Regions from separate parts of the Amycolatopsis sp. NPDC051102 genome, predicted to be linked through region 1. Evidence: riboswitches for the same ligand, from Rfam matches in the RefSeq annotation. Region 1 holds a riboswitch; each other region holds the start of a gene.
What was found. Region 1 has a riboswitch for thiamine pyrophosphate ahead of AB0M93_RS20195 (thiamine ABC transporter substrate-binding protein). Riboswitches for the same ligand answer to the same signal wherever they lie in the genome.
Positions count from the first base shown of each region.

Region 2: linked by a shared signal. The riboswitch ahead of thiC (phosphomethylpyrimidine synthase ThiC) and the one ahead of AB0M93_RS20195 (thiamine ABC transporter substrate-binding protein) in region 1 are both predicted to bind thiamine pyrophosphate.
Region 3: linked by a shared signal. The riboswitch ahead of thiO (glycine oxidase ThiO) and the one ahead of AB0M93_RS20195 (thiamine ABC transporter substrate-binding protein) in region 1 are both predicted to bind thiamine pyrophosphate.

Region 1 is NZ_JBFBBT010000006.1:246,779-252,310, forward strand. Features, by position in the region: gene AB0M93_RS20185 (ABC transporter ATP-binding protein) at 1-48, opposite strand, end outside; gene AB0M93_RS20190 (iron ABC transporter permease) at 48-1,727, opposite strand; gene AB0M93_RS20195 (thiamine ABC transporter substrate-binding protein) at 1,706-2,755, opposite strand; TPP riboswitch at 2,777-2,884, opposite strand; gene AB0M93_RS20200 (4a-hydroxytetrahydrobiopterin dehydratase) at 2,917-3,192, shown strand; gene AB0M93_RS20205 (hypothetical protein) at 3,567-3,902, opposite strand; gene AB0M93_RS20210 (hypothetical protein) at 3,905-4,174, opposite strand; gene AB0M93_RS20215 (ArsR family transcriptional regulator) at 4,373-4,960, opposite strand; gene ychF (redox-regulated ATPase YchF) at 5,024-5,532, opposite strand, start outside.
Region 2 is NZ_JBFBBT010000017.1:12,573-18,104, reverse strand. Features, by position in the region: gene AB0M93_RS34575 (glycoside hydrolase family 15 protein) at 1-1,776, opposite strand, end outside; gene AB0M93_RS34570 (trypsin-like peptidase domain-containing protein) at 1,977-2,888, shown strand; TPP riboswitch at 2,937-3,058, shown strand; gene thiC (phosphomethylpyrimidine synthase ThiC) at 3,052-4,689, shown strand; gene thiD (bifunctional hydroxymethylpyrimidine kinase/phosphomethylpyrimidine kinase) at 4,686-5,486, shown strand; gene AB0M93_RS34555 (helix-turn-helix domain-containing protein) at 5,483-5,532, opposite strand, start outside.
Region 3 is NZ_JBFBBT010000017.1:2,732-8,263, reverse strand. Features, by position in the region: gene AB0M93_RS34525 (thiazole synthase) at 1-688, opposite strand, end outside; gene thiS (sulfur carrier protein ThiS) at 690-890, opposite strand; gene thiO (glycine oxidase ThiO) at 890-1,963, opposite strand; TPP riboswitch at 1,957-2,062, opposite strand; gene thiE (thiamine phosphate synthase) at 2,197-2,856, shown strand; gene AB0M93_RS34505 (hypothetical protein) at 2,857-3,585, opposite strand; gene AB0M93_RS34500 (threonine/serine dehydratase) at 3,733-4,683, shown strand; gene AB0M93_RS34495 (MFS transporter) at 4,680-5,532, opposite strand, start outside.

The DNA.
Region 1 (5,532 bases):
CGCGAACGATCCGTAGCGGACCGTCAGGTCCCGCACCGACAGCGCCATCAGAACTCTCCCACCCGGCCGCGCGCGGCCCCGAGCCGGTCGATCAGCGCGACCGCCAGCACCGTCACGAGCATCAGCAGCGCGCACGCCGCGTACGCCATCTGGTTGTTCAGCTCCCCCGGGCGCGCCATCAGCGTCGCGACCGCGACCGGCAGCGTCGGCGCCGTCGGCCGGGCGAGGAAGCTCGTCGCGCCGAACTCCCCGAGCGCGACGACGAAGCCGAACCCCGCCGCCGCGACCAGCGGCCGCAGGGTGAGCGGCAGGTCGATCTCCCGCCAGACGCGCAGCGGGCTCGCGCCGAGCGTCGAGGCGGCCTGCCGCAGCCGGACGTCGACCGAGCGCAGCACCGGCAGCACCATCCGGACGATCAGCGGGATGATCACCAGCGCCTGCGCCAGCGGTACCAGGTACGGCGACGTCCGGAGGTCGCCGGGGAGCGCGTCGAGCGTGACGAGGTAGCCGAACCCGACGGTGACCGCGGAGACCCCGAGCGGCAGCATCAGCACCGCGTCCATCGTCTCGCCGAGCCCGCGCGCGGCCTTGGCCGGCGAGCGCCGCAGGGCCACGAGCACGACGGACGCGAGCACGCCGACGACCAGCGCGAGCAGCGTCGCGTCGATCGCCACCTTCAGCGAGTTCAGCGCGGCGTCCCAGCCGGACACCTGCAGCGCGCCCTTCTCGCCGGTGCTCGTGAGCGCGCGGTACCCGGCCAGGCTCCATCCGTCCTCCGTGGACAGTGATTCGGCGAGCAGCGCGACGATCGGCGTCACCAGCGAAACCAGCACGACACCCGCCGCGCCGACGACCCACCACTCGCCGCCTTCCGGCCGGCGGGCCCGGAGCGAGCCGATGCGGGCCGCGCTTTCCTTGCGCCGCCGGGCCAGCCCGCCGAGCACCAGCGCGGCGACCACGGCCGCGAACTGGATCAGCGACAGGGCCGCCGCTCCCGAAAGGTCGAGCAGATCCACCGTCCGCAGGTAGATCTCGGTTTCCAGGGTCCGGTACCGGGCGCCGCCAAGTATCAGCACGACGCCGAAACTGGTGGCGCAGAACAGGAACACCACGGCCGCGGCGGACGCGATCGCGGGCGCCAGCGCGGGCAGCGTCACCGACCGGAAGGCCCGCCAGGGCGAGGCGCCGAGCGCGCGGGCGGCGTCGGTCGTCCGCGCGTCCAGCCGCGCCCACAGCCCGGCGACGGTCCGCGCGACGACGGCGACGTTGAAGAAGGCGTTGGCCAGCACGATCGGCAGCACGCCGCCGTCCGGCCACAGGGCGCGGAACGCCAGGCCGACCACCACCGTCGGCAGCACGAACGGCACGAGCACCAGCGTCCGCACCAGGCCGACGCCGGGCAGCCGCACCTGCGCCAGCAGGAAGGCGACCGGCAGCCCGGCCACGACCGCGACGGCCGTCGACGCGGCCGCGCTGCCGACGGTGAACCCGGCCAGCTGCCAGGTCCGCGGGTCGCCGAGGACGACGCCGAGGCCGCCCGCGGCGAACCCGCGGCCGACGATCGCCAGCACCGGCCAGGCGAAGAAGACCACCAGGAACCCGATCGGCGCGAGTCCGAGCAGGGCCAGGCCGAGGCCACGGGCGGTCCGCGGCGGGGCGGTGGCTTTTCCGGGGCTCCGGCCGGCGGAGTCCCCGGCCTCGGCGGTCACTGCAGGAGCGTGCGCCATTCGCCGATCCACTTCTCGCGGCCCGCCTGCACCTGGTCCGCGGGCAGCGTCTGCGGCTTCTGCGGCAGCGGCGCGACCTGCGCCCAGCCCGCGGGCAGGTCGACGCCCTGGCGCGCCGGGTAGACGTACATGTTGGCGGCGACCGTCGCCTGGAACTGCTGGGAGAGCAGGAAGTCGACGACCTTGTGCGCGTTGTCGGCCTGCTTGCCGTTCGCCAGCACACCGGCGTACTCGACCTGCCGGTAGCAGGTGTCGAGCAGCGCCTTGGTGCGCGGCTTCCCGTCGTCGCCGACCTCCGCGGCGGGTGAGGACGCGTACGACACGACGATCGGCCGCGGGCCCTTGCCGGACGAGCCGGAGAACTGCTTGGTGTAGGCCTCTTCCCAGCCGCTGACCACCTTGACGCCGTTGGCCTTCAGCTTCGTCCAGTAGTCCTTCCAGCCGGCTTCGCCGTACTTGGCGATGGTGCCGAGGAGGAAGGCCAGGCCGGGCGACGCCGTCGCCGGGTCCTCGGCGACCAGCAGGTCCTTGTACTTCGGGTCGGCCAGGTCGTCGTAGCTCGACGGCGCCGGAATGCCCTTGGCGGTGAAGTAGTTCGTGTCGACGTTGACGCAGACGTCGCCGACGTCGACCGCGGACAGCCGGTGCTCCGGGTCGACGGCGTAGCGCTGCGGCCCGCGGTCGGCCTCCGGGCTGGTGTACGGCTCGAAGACGCCCTCGCTGAGCGCGCGCGAGGCGAAGGTGGAGTCGACGCCGTACGCGACGTCGCCGATCGGGTTGGCCTTAGTCAGCACGAGCTTGTTGGTCAGCGATCCGGCGTCGCCCTGCTTGAGCACGGAGATCTTGATGCCCGCCTGCTTCTGGAAGGCGTCGAGCACCTCCTGCGGCGCCAGGAAGGAGTCGTGCGTCACGAGGGTGACGGTGGGCGTCTGCTGCGTGCCACCGGATCCGTCCGACAGCGAGCACGCCGCGGCGACGGCACTGACGGCGGCGATGGCCGTCGCGGCGCGCACAGCCCTGCGTTTCATCTACCCTCCTGCACTTCGCCGGACGAGGAGAGGAAGCCCTCCCTTCGCCGGCATGATCCGGTCAGGTGCGAACGGTCGCGGGTGACCCCGCCTCTCAGCCCGGCTCACCGGACTCCCGTGGCAACCGTGCAGCGTAGTCCAGGACGGACGACCATGGAGACATGACGGAAATCTTGAGCGACGACGAGGCCGACCGGCGGCTGGGCCCGGGCTGGACGCGGTCAGGTGCGGTGATCTCCCGCGAGGTGGAGCTGGGCAGCTTCCCCGAGGCGATCGCGGCGGTGAACCGGGTGGCGGAGCTCGCCGAGGCGGCCGACCACCACCCGGACATCGACATCCGCTGGCGCACGCTGACGTTCCGGCTCTCCACGCACTCGGCGGGCGGCCTGACGGCGAAGGACTTCGACCTGGCCGGGCAGATCGACTCGGTGCTGTGATCCTGGCTACGCTGAGTGCACCATAGCGCCGGTTCGGCGTCTCTCGGTTACCGGAACCTTCGGGAAGGGAGACGAGATGACCCAGGCAATCGTGGTGGGCACGGCGGCGTTCGCGACCATGGTGGGGGCAGCCGGCGGTGTGCTCTGGTTCACCGCCCGCCACCGCCGTCACCTGGACGGCTGAGAGTTCGATCACAGCTGTTAACGCGGGGCATGATCGGCGCGCTGATCCTGCGGAAGCATCGGCTCGACTCCGGGAAACGCCATGAACAGCACCGCCGCTCTCACCCCCGCCCAGCGCGCCTGGATCAGCGCCCTCGCCCCCGCGGTGGTGCTGATCGCGATCGCGCTGCTGGGCCTGCTCGGCTAGTTCGCTACACGACGATCTGCCCGGCCGGCGGGAAACCGGCCGGGGATTCGTCGGCCGTCGTCCAATACTCGAGACATGACAGCCGGCCGTCTTCGACGAACACGATCAGACCGCCGTCGGGCGCGTCGGCTTCGACCGCCACCGGGTCGTCCGCGACCGCCGCGGCCGGCAGGGTCCGGTCGACCGCCAGGTTGATGCTCGGGCACCCGCAGCCGCAGCGGCCGGTCACCCGCGCCGTGGCGGCCTGCGCGCGCAGTTCGGCGGCGCCGGGGAAGTCCCCGGCGAGCAGCGTGTTCAGCGTCGTCCGCTCGTCCGGCGTCAGCGGGCGGGTGCGTTCCACGATCAGTACCGGGGCATGTTCGGGATGGCCTTCTCCGCCACTTCGATGAGGGCGAGCACCTTCGGCACGTCGGCCGCCACGTCCTCGGCGGTCATCGAGGGCACCTCCGAAGACCGGTAGGCGATTTCGTTGCGCCGCGCCCGCATCCGGTTGAACGGCCGCAGGAGCGACCCCAGCGGCGGATCCAGCTGGGCGAGGACCGCCTCGTAGACGGTCACGTGGCCGCCCCGGCTCGTCACCCGCAGGCCCTGGTTCTGCAGGACGGCCGCCAACGCCCGGCGCGCGCTGTCGTAGGCCAGCGTGTAGGCGCCTTCCGGGTCGGTGTCCTGCAGCTGCCGTGCCGAAGCGAGGTGGGTGCGGGCCCTGATCAGCTCGGCCTCGGCCGCCTCCCGCGACGCCGGGACGTGCTCGATGGCGCCGCGTGCGATGAAGGCGTCGATCCGTTCACGCCCTTGGTTCCACTGGGGGCATCAGGCCTCCTGGTCGAGGTGCAGCCGGGCCAGCGGACGTTCGCGCACGCTGGTGAGGAACGGATCCGCCGTGTCCGCCGCCCACGCCGCCGGCGAGATCCGGTGGACGTTGACCTCGCGGCCCAGCCGTTGCGACACACCCTCGGCCAGGTCGAACAGCGCGTCGGCATCGGGCGAGCCGACGACGAGCACGTCGACGTCACCGGGCGGCGGCCCCGGTTCGCCGCGGTAGCGCGCGGCCCAGGACCCGTAGATGTAGGCCTCGCGCACGCCCGCCAGCCCGGACAGGGCCTCGGCGAGCAGCGGCAGCGGCCCGAAGGTGACCGAGATGACCTCGCTCAACGGCCGGTACAGCGGGGTGTCGGTGCGCGCTTTGACGAGCCGGCTCCGGCCCACCCGCCGGTCTTCGAGGATGCCACCCCCGACGAGCCGTTCGACCTCGCGCAGCACGGCCGTCGGCGTGACGCCGCAAGCCTCGGCGAGCTCGGTGATGCTGTACTCGCGCTCCGGGTGCAGCAGGACCAGCGCGAGCAGCTCGCCCTGCATGCGCGAACGCAGCAGCGGCAGGAGACTCGGCGAAGCTTTCATTGGACGCAGCATATCCTGCGTCCAATGAAAACAACAGTCAGTAGCCGACTGCTACGAACGACGTCAGACGTTGAAGCGGAACTCGACCACGTCGCCGTCGGCCATGACGTAGTCCTTGCCCTCCATGCGGACCTTGCCCGCCGCCCTCGCGGCCGCCATCGAGCCCGCCTCCATCAGGTCGTCGTAGGAGACGATCTCCGCCTTGATGAAGCCGCGCTCGAAGTCCGTGTGGATCACGCCCGCCGCCTGGGGGGCCGTTGCGCCCTGGGGGATCGTCCACGCGCGGGACTCCTTCGGGCCCGCCGTCAGGTACGTCTGCAGGCCGAGCGTGTGGAAGCCCGCGCGGGCCAGGGAGTACAGGCCCGGCTCCGGCTGGCCGACCGACTCGAGCAGCTCGCGGACCGACTCCTCGTCGTCCAGCTCCAGCAGTTCCGCCTCGACCTTCGCGTCGAGGAACACCGCGTCCGCCGGCGCGACCAGCTTGGTCAGCTCCTCGCGGCGGGCGTCGTCGGTCAGCACCGACTCGTCGGCGTTGAAGACGTACAGGAACGGCTTCGTCGTCAGCAGGCTCA
Region 2 (5,532 bases), on a different contig from region 1:
GCGGTGCCAGAACTGGCCGGTCGGCGTGGTGAAGGCGATTTCCTTGTCCGTGACGCGCACGCTGTTGCGGATCACCGGGTCGTCGGCGCGGTAGACGCCGAGCCGGACCAGGTCGAGGAAGCCCGCGTCGGTGACCGCGCGCTGGTCCATCGTCACGCTCGAGTTGCCGAGGTTGTACGTCGTCCCGTTGTTCGCGTTGGCGTCCTTCGTGAGCCGGACGAAGTACGGGTCCTTCGACAGCGGCCCGTTCGTGGTGATCGTCTGCTTGGGCAGGTCGGCCTTCATCTTGTCGGCCGCGGCGAGGTACCGGGCCGCATCGGCGGCCGCACCGTTGTGCTTCGCCAGGTCGGCGGCGCAGACGAGCCCGGCGATCACCGAGGCGATGGTCGACGGGGACCAGCCGTCCTGCTCCTCCCAGCGCTCCTGCTGGGTGTACGGCGACGCCTGCCCGTCCGGACCCTTGTACCCGAGGATGAAGTCGGCGGCCTTGCGGACGCCGGGCCACAGGTCGTTCCGGCCGAGCTGCTGGGCGAGCACGATCGGGAACGCGGTCTCGTCGAGCTGCACCGACGTCCAGTACGGGACGCCGTCGACGCGGCTGTTCTGCGGCATGTGCCCGTCGGCCTGCTGCTGCGTGCCGAACATGTAGCTGACGGCCCGGTTCGCGGCCGCCTGGTCGCCGCCGGCGGCCAGGCCGGTCGCGATCTGGTAGAGGTCACGCGGCCAGACGAGGTGGTAGGTGCCGGACGGCGACCACTCCGGGTCGTTGTTCCCGAATCGCCACGGCATGCTCGGCGACGCGATGAACGCGCCCGGGTGGTGCTTGTCCTCGCTGGCGGCGAGGGTCAGCATCGACGCCTTGTAGAGGTCGCGCTCGGCATCGGTCTTCAGCGACGAGGGCGGCTTGCTGATCCCCCGCAGGTACTGCTGCCAGCCGCGGTCGTACGCGCGGGTGATGTCGCGGACGCCGCGTCGCTGCGACGCCTGCGCGCTGCCGAGCGCGCCGGCGGCCTTCGCGCCCATGCCGAGGGCGAGGGTGACGTGCCGGTTCCACAGCCCGTCGGCGTTCGTCTGCCCGGTCAGCACGACGTTGCCCTTCTCGGCGGTGTCGTACTGCGCCAGTTTGAAGGTCTTCGTGAGCTGCGTGTTCCCGTCGGACGCGCCCGCGTAGCCGACGCTCGTCTTCGTGAACGCGGGCTTCGCGGTCAGCGCGGCGGCGTTGGTCGCGTCCTGCGCGGTGACGGCATCGCCTTGGCGGGCGGCGGAGTCGTCCGAGCCGTCGTTGGTGAGGTCCGGGTCGGCGACCGCGTAGAGCTGGTAGGGCCGCCCGGTGAGCGACTGGAAGTCGACGTCCACCAGCACGGTCGTGGCGGCCGGGTCGGTGACGTAGGTCTTGCGCAGCCGCCAGCGGTGCTGGTCGTCGGTGATGGTCTGCTCGTAGGTGAGACTGTCGTCGTCGGTTCGCCGGACCTGCTGGGACTTCGCCGTGTAGTCGGCGACGGCGAAGCTGCGGCCGTCCGTGACGACGAAGTTCAGCGAACGGACGCTCGGCGTCGACAGGTCCGGGTAGTAGACCTCGGACAGCTGTCCGCCCTGGAGGGTGAACCAGACGTTGCTCGACCGGTCGTGGGCCGTGCCGAACCCGGTCTTGTTCGCGGGCAGCCAGCTCGGGTGGGCCCCGGGTGCGCCGGGAGCCTGGGTCGCGGCCACCGCGGTCGCCGGGATCAGGCCGGTGACCAGCAGTCCGGCGAAGGCGCCGGAAATGAGTTTGCGCATATCAACCCCACAGAAGATCGCTTCTGCACCGTTACAGAAGCGACTTGGGAGTCTGCCGCCGATCCTTCACCGGCGCATGGTCCGATCCGGTGAACCACTGACCGTCACTGGTCCGGCCGCCGGTTCACGGACAGCGAACGTTCCCGTCCGGTTTCCGGGCGCAGAATTGTAGTACCTGCAACGCTGTAATCGAGGTACGCATGGATGAGGCGATGGACGCCTACTCGCGCGCGGTCAGCACCGTCGCGAAGACCGTCACCCCGCACGTCGCCGGCGTGCAGCTCGCGCGCGGCGGCGGCTCGGCGGTCGTCTTCGCCGACGACGGCCACCTGCTCACCAACGCCCACGTCGTCAGCGACCACCGACGCGGCGTCGCCACGTTCGCCGACGGCAGCGAAGTGCCCTTCGACGTCGTCGGCGCCGACCCGCTGTCCGATCTCGCCGTGCTGAGGGCGCGCGGCGAGACGCCGTCGGCCGTCCGGCTGGGCGACGCCGATCGGCTCGTCGTCGGGCAGCTCGTCGTGGCCGTCGGCAGCCCGCTCGGCTTCTCCGGCACCGTCACCGCCGGGGTCGTCAGCGCGCTCGGGCGGGCGCTGCCGGTGCGGCAGGGGCGCACGACCCGCGTGATCGAGGACGTCATCCAGACCGACGCCGCGCTGAACCCCGGCAACTCCGGCGGCGCGCTCGCCGACTCCGCCGGCCGGGTCGTCGGCGTCAACACCGCCGTCGCCGGGATCGGGCTCGGGCTCGCCGTGCCGATCAACGCCACCACGCGGCGGATCATCGACACGCTCGTCGTCGAGGGGCGCGTGCGGCGCGCGTACCTCGGCGTCGTCGGCGTGCCCGCGCCGCTGCCGGACGACGTCGCCGAACGCACCGGGCAGCACGCCGGGCTGCGGGTGCACGAGGTCGTGTCCGGCGGTCCCGCGGACCGGGCGGGGCTCAAGGCCGGCGACCTCGTGCTGACCGTCGGACGCACGCGCGTCTCGGACGCCCAGGGCATCCAGCGGCAGCTGTTCGCGGAAGTGATCGGCACCGCACTGCCGATCACCGTGCTGCGGGGCGGCGCCATGGTCGACGTCTACGCCACCCCGGCCGAACTGGTCGGGTGAGGTGACCTGACTTGAGTATCGCGCTCCGGCGTGGCATGGTCGGTGGCACAACACCAACGCGGGAGCTCGCGCCATGGCGGGCTGAGAGGGTGACTTGCGTTTCGCAGGCGTCACCGACCGCATGAACCTGACCGGGTAATGCCGGCGTAGGGAGTGAAAGTCGTTGACGACGCTCGAAAACAATGCTGCCGTAAAGGTGACCACTGGCCCGATCACCGGCTCGCACAAGGCGTACCACCAGACGGAATCCGGGCTCCGCGTCCCCGTCCGGCGGATCGACCTCTCCAACGGTGAACAGTTCGACGTCTACGACACTTCGGGCCCGTACACCGATCCCGAAGCCACCATCGACGTCCACAGTGGACTCCACCGGCTGCGGGCCGGCTGGGCCGACGGACGCGAGCACAACACCCAGCTCGGCTGGGCCAAACAGGGCGTCATCACCCGCGAAATGGAGTACGTCGCGGCCCGCGAACGGGTTTCGCCGGAGTTCGTGCGGGACGAGGTGGCCCGCGGCCGCGCGGTGATCCCGGCCAACCGCAAGCACCCCGAGACCGAGCCGATGATCATCGGCAAGAACTTCCTGGTGAAGATCAACGCCAACATGGGCAACTCGGCCGTCTGGTCGTCGGTCGAGGAAGAGGTCGACAAGATGGTGTGGGCCACCCGCTGGGGTGCCGACACGATCATGGACCTGTCCACCGGCAAGCGGATCCACGAGACGCGCGAGTGGATCATCCGCAACTCGCCGGTCCCGGTCGGCACCGTGCCGATCTACCAGGCACTGGAAAAGGTCGACGGCGAACCGGAAAAGCTGTCGTGGGAGGTCTACCGCGACACGATCATCGAGCAGTGCGAACAAGGTGTCGACTACGTCACCGTGCACGCCGGCGTGCTGCTGCGCTACATCCCGCTGACCGCGCGGCGCGTCACCGGGATCGTCAGCCGCGGCGGGTCGATCATGGCGGCCTGGTGCCTGGCGCACCACCAAGAGTCCTTTTTGTACACCCACTTCGAAGAACTCTGCGAGATCCTCCGGCAGTACGACGTCACGTTCTCCCTCGGCGACGGCCTGCGCCCCGGCTCGATCGCCGACGCCAACGACCGCGCCCAGTTCGCCGAGCTGGAAACCCTCGGCGAGCTGACGCACATCGCGCGCTCGCACGACGTCCAGGTGATGATCGAGGGCCCCGGTCACGTGCCGATGCACAAGATCAAGGAGAACGTCGAACTCGAGGAAAAGCTCTGCGGCGAGGCGCCGTTCTACACCCTCGGTCCACTAGCGACGGACATCGCCCCGGCGTACGACCACATCACCTCGGCCATCGGCGCGGCGCAGATCGGCTGGTACGGCACGGCGATGCTGTGCTACGTCACGCCGAAGGAGCACCTCGGCCTGCCCAACCGCGACGACGTCAAGACCGGCGTGATCACGTACAAGATCGCCGCGCACGCCGCCGACCTGGCCAAGGGGCACCAGTACGCGCAGGAGTGGGACGACGAGCTGTCCAAGGCACGCTTCGAGTTCCGCTGGAACGACCAGTTCAACCTCTCGCTCGACCCGGACACCGCCCGGTCGTTCCACGACGAGACGCTGCCCGCCGAGCCGGCCAAGACCGCGCACTTCTGCTCGATGTGCGGCCCGAAGTTCTGCTCGATGCGGATCACCCAGGACGTCCGCAAGTACGCCGAGGAGCACGGACTGTCCACCGTGGAGGCGATCGAGGCCGGGATGGCTTCGAAGTCGGCGGAGTTCACCGAGTCCGGCGGCAAGGTCTATTTGCCGGTGGTGCAGCCGTGACACCGAGGACCGCCCTCACCATCGCCGGATCCGATTCCGGCGGCGGTGCGGGCATCCAGGCGGACCTGCGCACGTTCTTCGCGAACGGGGTCCACGGCCTGGTGGCGTTGACGGCGGTCACGGTGCAGAACTCGCTGGGCGTGCAGGGTTTCACGGAGATCCCGGCCGACGTCGTCACCGCGCAGATCAAGGCGGTGGCGTCGGACATGGGCGTCGACGCGGCGAAGACGGGCATGCTGGCGACGGCGGAGATCATCCGTGCGGTGGCGAAGACCCTGGACGAAGTCGGGCCGTTCCCGTTCGTGGTCGACCCGGTGGCGGCTTCGATGACGGGACACTCGCTCCTGCATGAGGACGCCCTGGAGGCAATCCGCACGGAGCTGTTCCCCCGCGCAACGCTGATCACGCCGAACCTGGACGAGGTCCGATTGCTGACCGGTGTGAATGTCGTGGACCCGGCTACCCAGCGCGAGGCGGCTGAGGCGTTGCTGGCCTTCGGCTCGCAGTGGGTCCTGGTGAAGGGCGGCCACATGCAGGGCACGGAAAACTGCGTGGACCTGCTCTCGGACGGCCGCGAACTCATCGAGCTGACCGGTCCGAGGTACAAGACGGAGAACACCCACGGCGGCGGCGACACCCTGGCGTCGGCGATCACGGCATCGCTCGCGAAGGGCGCCTCGGTGCCGGACGCCGTGGCGGCGGGGAAGAAGTTCATCGAGCGGTGCGTCGCGGAGGCCTACCCGCTGGGTGCGGGCGTGGGGCCGGTCTCGCCGTTCTGGGCGCTGGACAAGGACTAACGGACCGGCTGCAGCTCGCGGCCGTCGTATTCCTCGCGGGCCGAGC
Region 3 (5,532 bases), on a different contig from region 1:
CGGCGACGACGCCCGCGCGCATCGCCGCGGCCATCCGCTCGGGATCGGCCGCCCGGGTGACGGCCGTCGACAGCAGGACGGCGTCGCAGCCGAGCTCCATCGCCAGCGTCGCGTCCGACGCCGTGCCGATTCCGGCGTCCAGGATCACCGGCACACCCGCCCGCGACACGATCAGCTCGATGTTGTGCGGATTCCGGATGCCGAGGCCGGTGCCGATCGGCGCGCCCAGCGGCATCACCGCGGCACAGCCGGCCTCCTCCAGGCGCAGCGCGAGCACCGGGTCGTCGTTCGTGTAGGCGAACACGGTGAACCCGTCGGCGGCCAGCCGTTCGGCGGCGTCGAGGGTTTCGATGGGGTCCGGCAGCAGCGTCCGGTCGTCGGCGTGCACCTCGAGCTTGATGAGGTCGGTTCCCAGCGCCTCGCGGGCGAGCTGCGCGGTGAGCACGGCTTCGGCGGCCGTCCGGCAGCCCGCGGTGTTCGGCAGCAGCTCGATGCCCAGCCGGTTCAGGAGTTCGAGGACGCCGGAGCCGCCCTCGGCGTCGGCGCGGCGCATGGCGACGGTGGTCAGCTCGGTGCCGGACGCCACCAGCGCGCGTTCCAGCACGGCCAGGTTGGCCGCGCCGCCGGTGCCGATGATCAGCCGGGACGTCAGCTTGGTCGTGCCGATGACCAGTGGTTCTTCGTCCATTTCAGCCTCCCTGGACCGCGGTGAGCACGTCGAGGACCGCGCCCTTGGGGACGGCGGTGGTGGCCCATTCGGCTCGGCGGACGACGACGCCGTCGACCGCGACGGCGATCCCGGGCCGTTGCCCGCCCGACGCGTCGAGGACGTCGGCGACGGTGGCGCCGTCCGGGAACGCCGTCCACTCGCCGTTGAGCTTGATCTCCATCACACGTGCTCCTTCTGGTGCAGGCGGGCGGGGGACGCCGCTTCGGTGCCTTCCGGCGGCTTCTCCCCCTCGAGCCAGGCGACCACGGCGTCCGCGGTCACCGGGGCCATCAGCAGGCCGTTGCGGTGGTGCCCGGTCGCGGCAAACACCCTGCCGTCCAAGGCGCCGAGGTACGGCAGCGCGTCCCGGCTGCCGGCCCGCAGGCCCGCGGCGGTCTCGGCCAGCTCGTACTCGGTGATCGCGGGGAAGACGCGCTCGGCGCCTTCGAGCAGCTCGCGCACGCCGCGGACGGTGACGGTCTGGTCGAACCCGGCCTCGTACTGGGTGGCGCCGAGGACGAGCTCGCGGTCGCCGCGCGGCACGAGGTAGATCGGGCGGCCTTCGACGACGGCCCGGACGGTGTGCGCGGGCGGCGGCAGGCAGCCACGGCGGGGCCGCAGCCGCAGGATTTCGCCCTTGAGCGGGCGCACGGCGTCGGCGAGCAGCGGGTGCAGCTGCCCGGTCCAGGCGCCCGCGGCGAGCACGACGGCTTCGGCGTCCGGCAGTTCTCCGACGCGCTCGCGGACGAACCTGACTCGGCGGTTGACGCAGGCCGCGTACAGCGCGTCGAGCAGTTTCCGGTTGTCCACGGCCAGGTCGCCGGGCACGTGGAGTCCACTTCGGACAGACCCGAGGCCGGGTTCGAGCCGCTTGGCCTCCCGGCCGGTGAGCCGCTCGGCCGCGCGGCCGAGGGAGTGCAGGTGGCCGGCCAGGATGTCCAGGTAACCGGCGTCGGCGCTGTCGAAGGCGACGACGAGCGTCCCGTGCCCGGCCAGGCCGGGATCGACCCCCTCTGCCGCGAGGTCACGGGCGAAATCCGGCCAGCGTTTGAGCGACGCTTCGCCGAGGCGGAGGACGCCTTCCTCGCCCGGCCACGCCTCGGTGACCGGGGCGAGCATGCCGCCGGCCAGCCAGGACGCACCACCGCGGGCGGGTTCGGGGTCGTAGAGGGTGACACTTCGGCCGGTGCGCGCGGCACGCCACGCGGTGGCGAGGCCGATCACGCCGCCGCCCACCACTGCCAGGTTCGTCATGGAATCACGCTCCCTGCGCCGGCATGACCCGGATCAGGTTCCACGGTCGGAGCGGCAGCTCCCTCTCAGCCCGTGCCTCGGGCTCCCGTGCGGACTCCTCCACCTTACTGTGCCGTTCGTTGATAATCCAACCGCAGTCACGGCCGGATGGCTTTCGTGGCAACGGGCGCGCACCGCTCGCCGGGCGGCCTGCTTTGGTCGGATTACCAACGGCGCCAGGTACGGTCGCCGCTATGCCCGCCCTCTCCGGTGACAAGATCCGCGCCCGCCTCGACGCGGCGCGCCTGTACCTGTGCACGGACGCCCGCACGGACCGCGGCGACCTCGCCGCCTTCGCCGACGCGGCCCTCGCGGGCGGCGTCGACGTCATCCAGCTGCGCGACAAGACCGGCGCCTTGGAGGCGGCCGGCGAGATCGCGGCGCTGGAGGTGCTGGCCGAGGCGTGCGCCCGCCACGGCGCCCTGCTGTCGGTGAACGACCGCGCCGACGTGGCCTTGGCCGTCGGTGCCGACGTGCTCCACCTCGGACAGGACGACATCCCGGTGCCGCTGGCCCGGCGCATCCTGGGCGACGACGTCGTGATCGGCCGCTCGACGCACTCGCTCGACCAGGCGCTCGCCGCGGCCGCGGAGCCCGGCGTGGACTACTTCTGCACCGGCCCGTGCTGGCCGACGCCGACCAAGCCGGGCCGCCCGGCCCCGGGCCTGGACCTGGTGCGCGCGACGGCGGCCTGGGCCCCCGACCGGCCGTGGTTCGCGATCGGCGGCATCGACGGCGACCGGCTGCCCGAGGTGCTGGAGGCGGGGGCGTCCCGGATCGTGGTGGTCCGGGCGATCACCGAGGCCGAGGACCCCGAAGCCGCGGCACGCGACCTGCGAGCCCGGCTGCCCTGATCACGGGGTCGGCGTCGTCGCCGCGCCCTTGCTGGTCGGCGGGGTCGCCGTCGTGGCCGGGGCCGAGGTCGACGGCTGCTCGGTCGTCGTGCTCGGGGTGGTCGTCGTCGGGGTGCCGGAGGACGTCGTCGGCGGGGTCGAAGTCTCCGTCGGTGTCGTCTCCGTCGGGGACACCTGCGTGTCGTTCGTCGAGGTCGGCGGGGTCGTCGACGGGGTCTTGTCCTCGTGGCCGGCGCCGCCGCCGAAGATCTTGCCGACGCTCGCGCCCGTGCCGCCCGCCACCTTGCCCCCCGTGGCCGCGTCCACCCCCACCATCGACAGGATCGCCACCGCGAACGCCGCCAGGCTCGTGCCGATGATCAACGGCCAGCGCAGCTTCCGCAGCCGCGCCGACAGCCGTGACGGCTCTTCCTCCGGCGGTTTCAGCTGGACCGTCGGCTGCTCGGTGATGTCGACCGCGGGCCCGCGCCGCCGGATTCCCGACGTCGCCAGCTGGCGCGCCTTGAGCGCCGCCGCGCGGGTGCGCTCCAGCGAGCGCAGGTACAGCTCGCTGCCGACCGTCGACACCACGCTCGCCACGCCGGCACCGATCACCGTGCCCGCCACGCCCAGCGTCGAACCGAGCAGCGCCGCGGTCACCGCCGCCAGCGCCGCCGCCAGTACCTGCGCGATCCGCAGGCCCGGCTTCTGTTCCTTTTCTTCCGAAGCCGCTACGTTCTCCTTGCTCATGATCCCGATCTAGGTAGTCCGTGTTCTCCCCTGTCCAACGTCTAAGGCGCGCGAAGCACTCCCCTCGTTGCCGCAGCGTGAGGAGGACCACTTCGTCTGTCCATAATAGACACTCCAGATCGAACGTTTTCTTGACATACTCGGCACATGGAACTGGTGACGATCTCTGACATCGAGGCCGCCGCGAAGCGCGTCGCCGATGTCGCCGTGCGCACGCCCCTGTTGCTCCAGACCTGGGATCCCCGCGGAACCCTGTGGCTCAAACCCGAAAACCTGCAACCGGTCGGGGCGTTCAAGGTGCGCGGCGCGTTCAACGCCATCGCCACCCTGGACGACGCGGCCCGCGCCCGCGGCGTCATCGCGTACTCGAGCGGCAACCACGCGCAGGCAGTCGCGTACGCCGCGCAGCGGTACGGCGTGCCCGCGGTGATCGTCGTGCCGGACGTCGCGCCGCGGATCAAGGTCGAGGCCACCCGCGCGTACGGCGCCGAGGTGATCGAGGTGCCGATCGGCGAACACGAGGGCAAAGCGCGCGAACTGGCCGCCGAACGCGGGCTGACCCTCGTCCCGCCCTTCGACCACGCGGCCATCATCGCCGGGCAGGGCACGGCGGGCCTGGAGATCGCCGAAGACCTGCCGGACGTCGACGTCGTGCTGGTGCCGATCAGCGGCGGCGGGCTGGCGGCCGGCGTGGGCACCGCGCTCCGGGCCCGCTGCCCGCGGGCGCGCGTGATCGGCGTCGAACCGGCGCTGGCCGCGGACGTCGCCGACAGCCTCCGGCGGGGCCAGCTGGTCCGGTGGCCGCAGGCCGACCGCGCCCGCACGATCGCCGACGGCCTGCGCTCGGAGCCGTCGGAGCTGACCTTCGCCCACCTCCGGGAGGTCGTCGACGACATGGTGACGGTCACCGAGGACGAGATCCGCGAAGCCGTCCGCGTCCTCGCCACCAAGGCCCGGCTGGTCGCCGAGCCCAGCGGCGCGGTGACGACGGCGGCGTACCTGTCCCACGCCGCCGAGCTGCCGGCCGGGAAGACGGTCGCGCTCGTCTCGGGCGGCAACGCCGACCCGGCGATGTTCGCCGGGATCCTCGCGGGCTAGGCCCCGGCGACCGGGGCCCCGCCGCCGCGGATGTGCGTCGGCGGGCCCTCGACGCCGCAGTGGTAGCACTCGCCCAGGTGGGGGCACTCGTCGTCGGGCTTGGCTTCCGCCGGCGACGGTGGCGCGAGGACGCCGTTGTGGATGCCCAGCGCGATCAGGCCGCCGGCGATCGCCAGGGCCGCGCAGATGACCAGCGCCGTCCGCCAGCCCGCCGTCAGCGCCACCGGGTCCGCGTACGCCTCGCCGGTCAGCCCGGCCGCCGCCGGCAGCACCGCGACCGCCAGCAGGCCCCCTGACCGGGCGATGGCGTTGTTGACGCCGGACGCGACACCGGCGTAGCGGTCCGGGGCCGCGGCGAGCACCGTCGCCGTCACCGGCGCCACCACCGTCGCCAGGCCGAGGCCGAACACGACGACCGCGGGCAGCACCGTCCCGAGGTAGGACGCGCCGGGCGCGATGCGCAGCATCAGCAGCATCCCGATGCCGACGACGATCGGGCCGACGACCAGCTGCGTCCGCGGGCCGATGCGCTGCGCGAGCGCGCCGGAGCGGCCCGAAAGCAGCAGCATGATCACCGTCAACGGCAGCCCGGCCAGCCCGGACGCGGTCGGCGAGTAGCCGAGCGACACCTGCAGCTGCATGACCAGCAGCATCATCACGCCGCCGAGCGCCGCGTAGACCACGAACGTCAGCGCGTTCGAGAGGGTGAACGTGCGGTCGCGGAACAGCGACGGCGGCACGAGCGGCTCACGCGAGCGGTGCTGGACGTACCCGAACGCGGCCAGCCCCCCGATTCCCAGCAGGCCCGCGACCAGCACGATCGGGTCGCCGATGCCGCGGGCGGGCGCC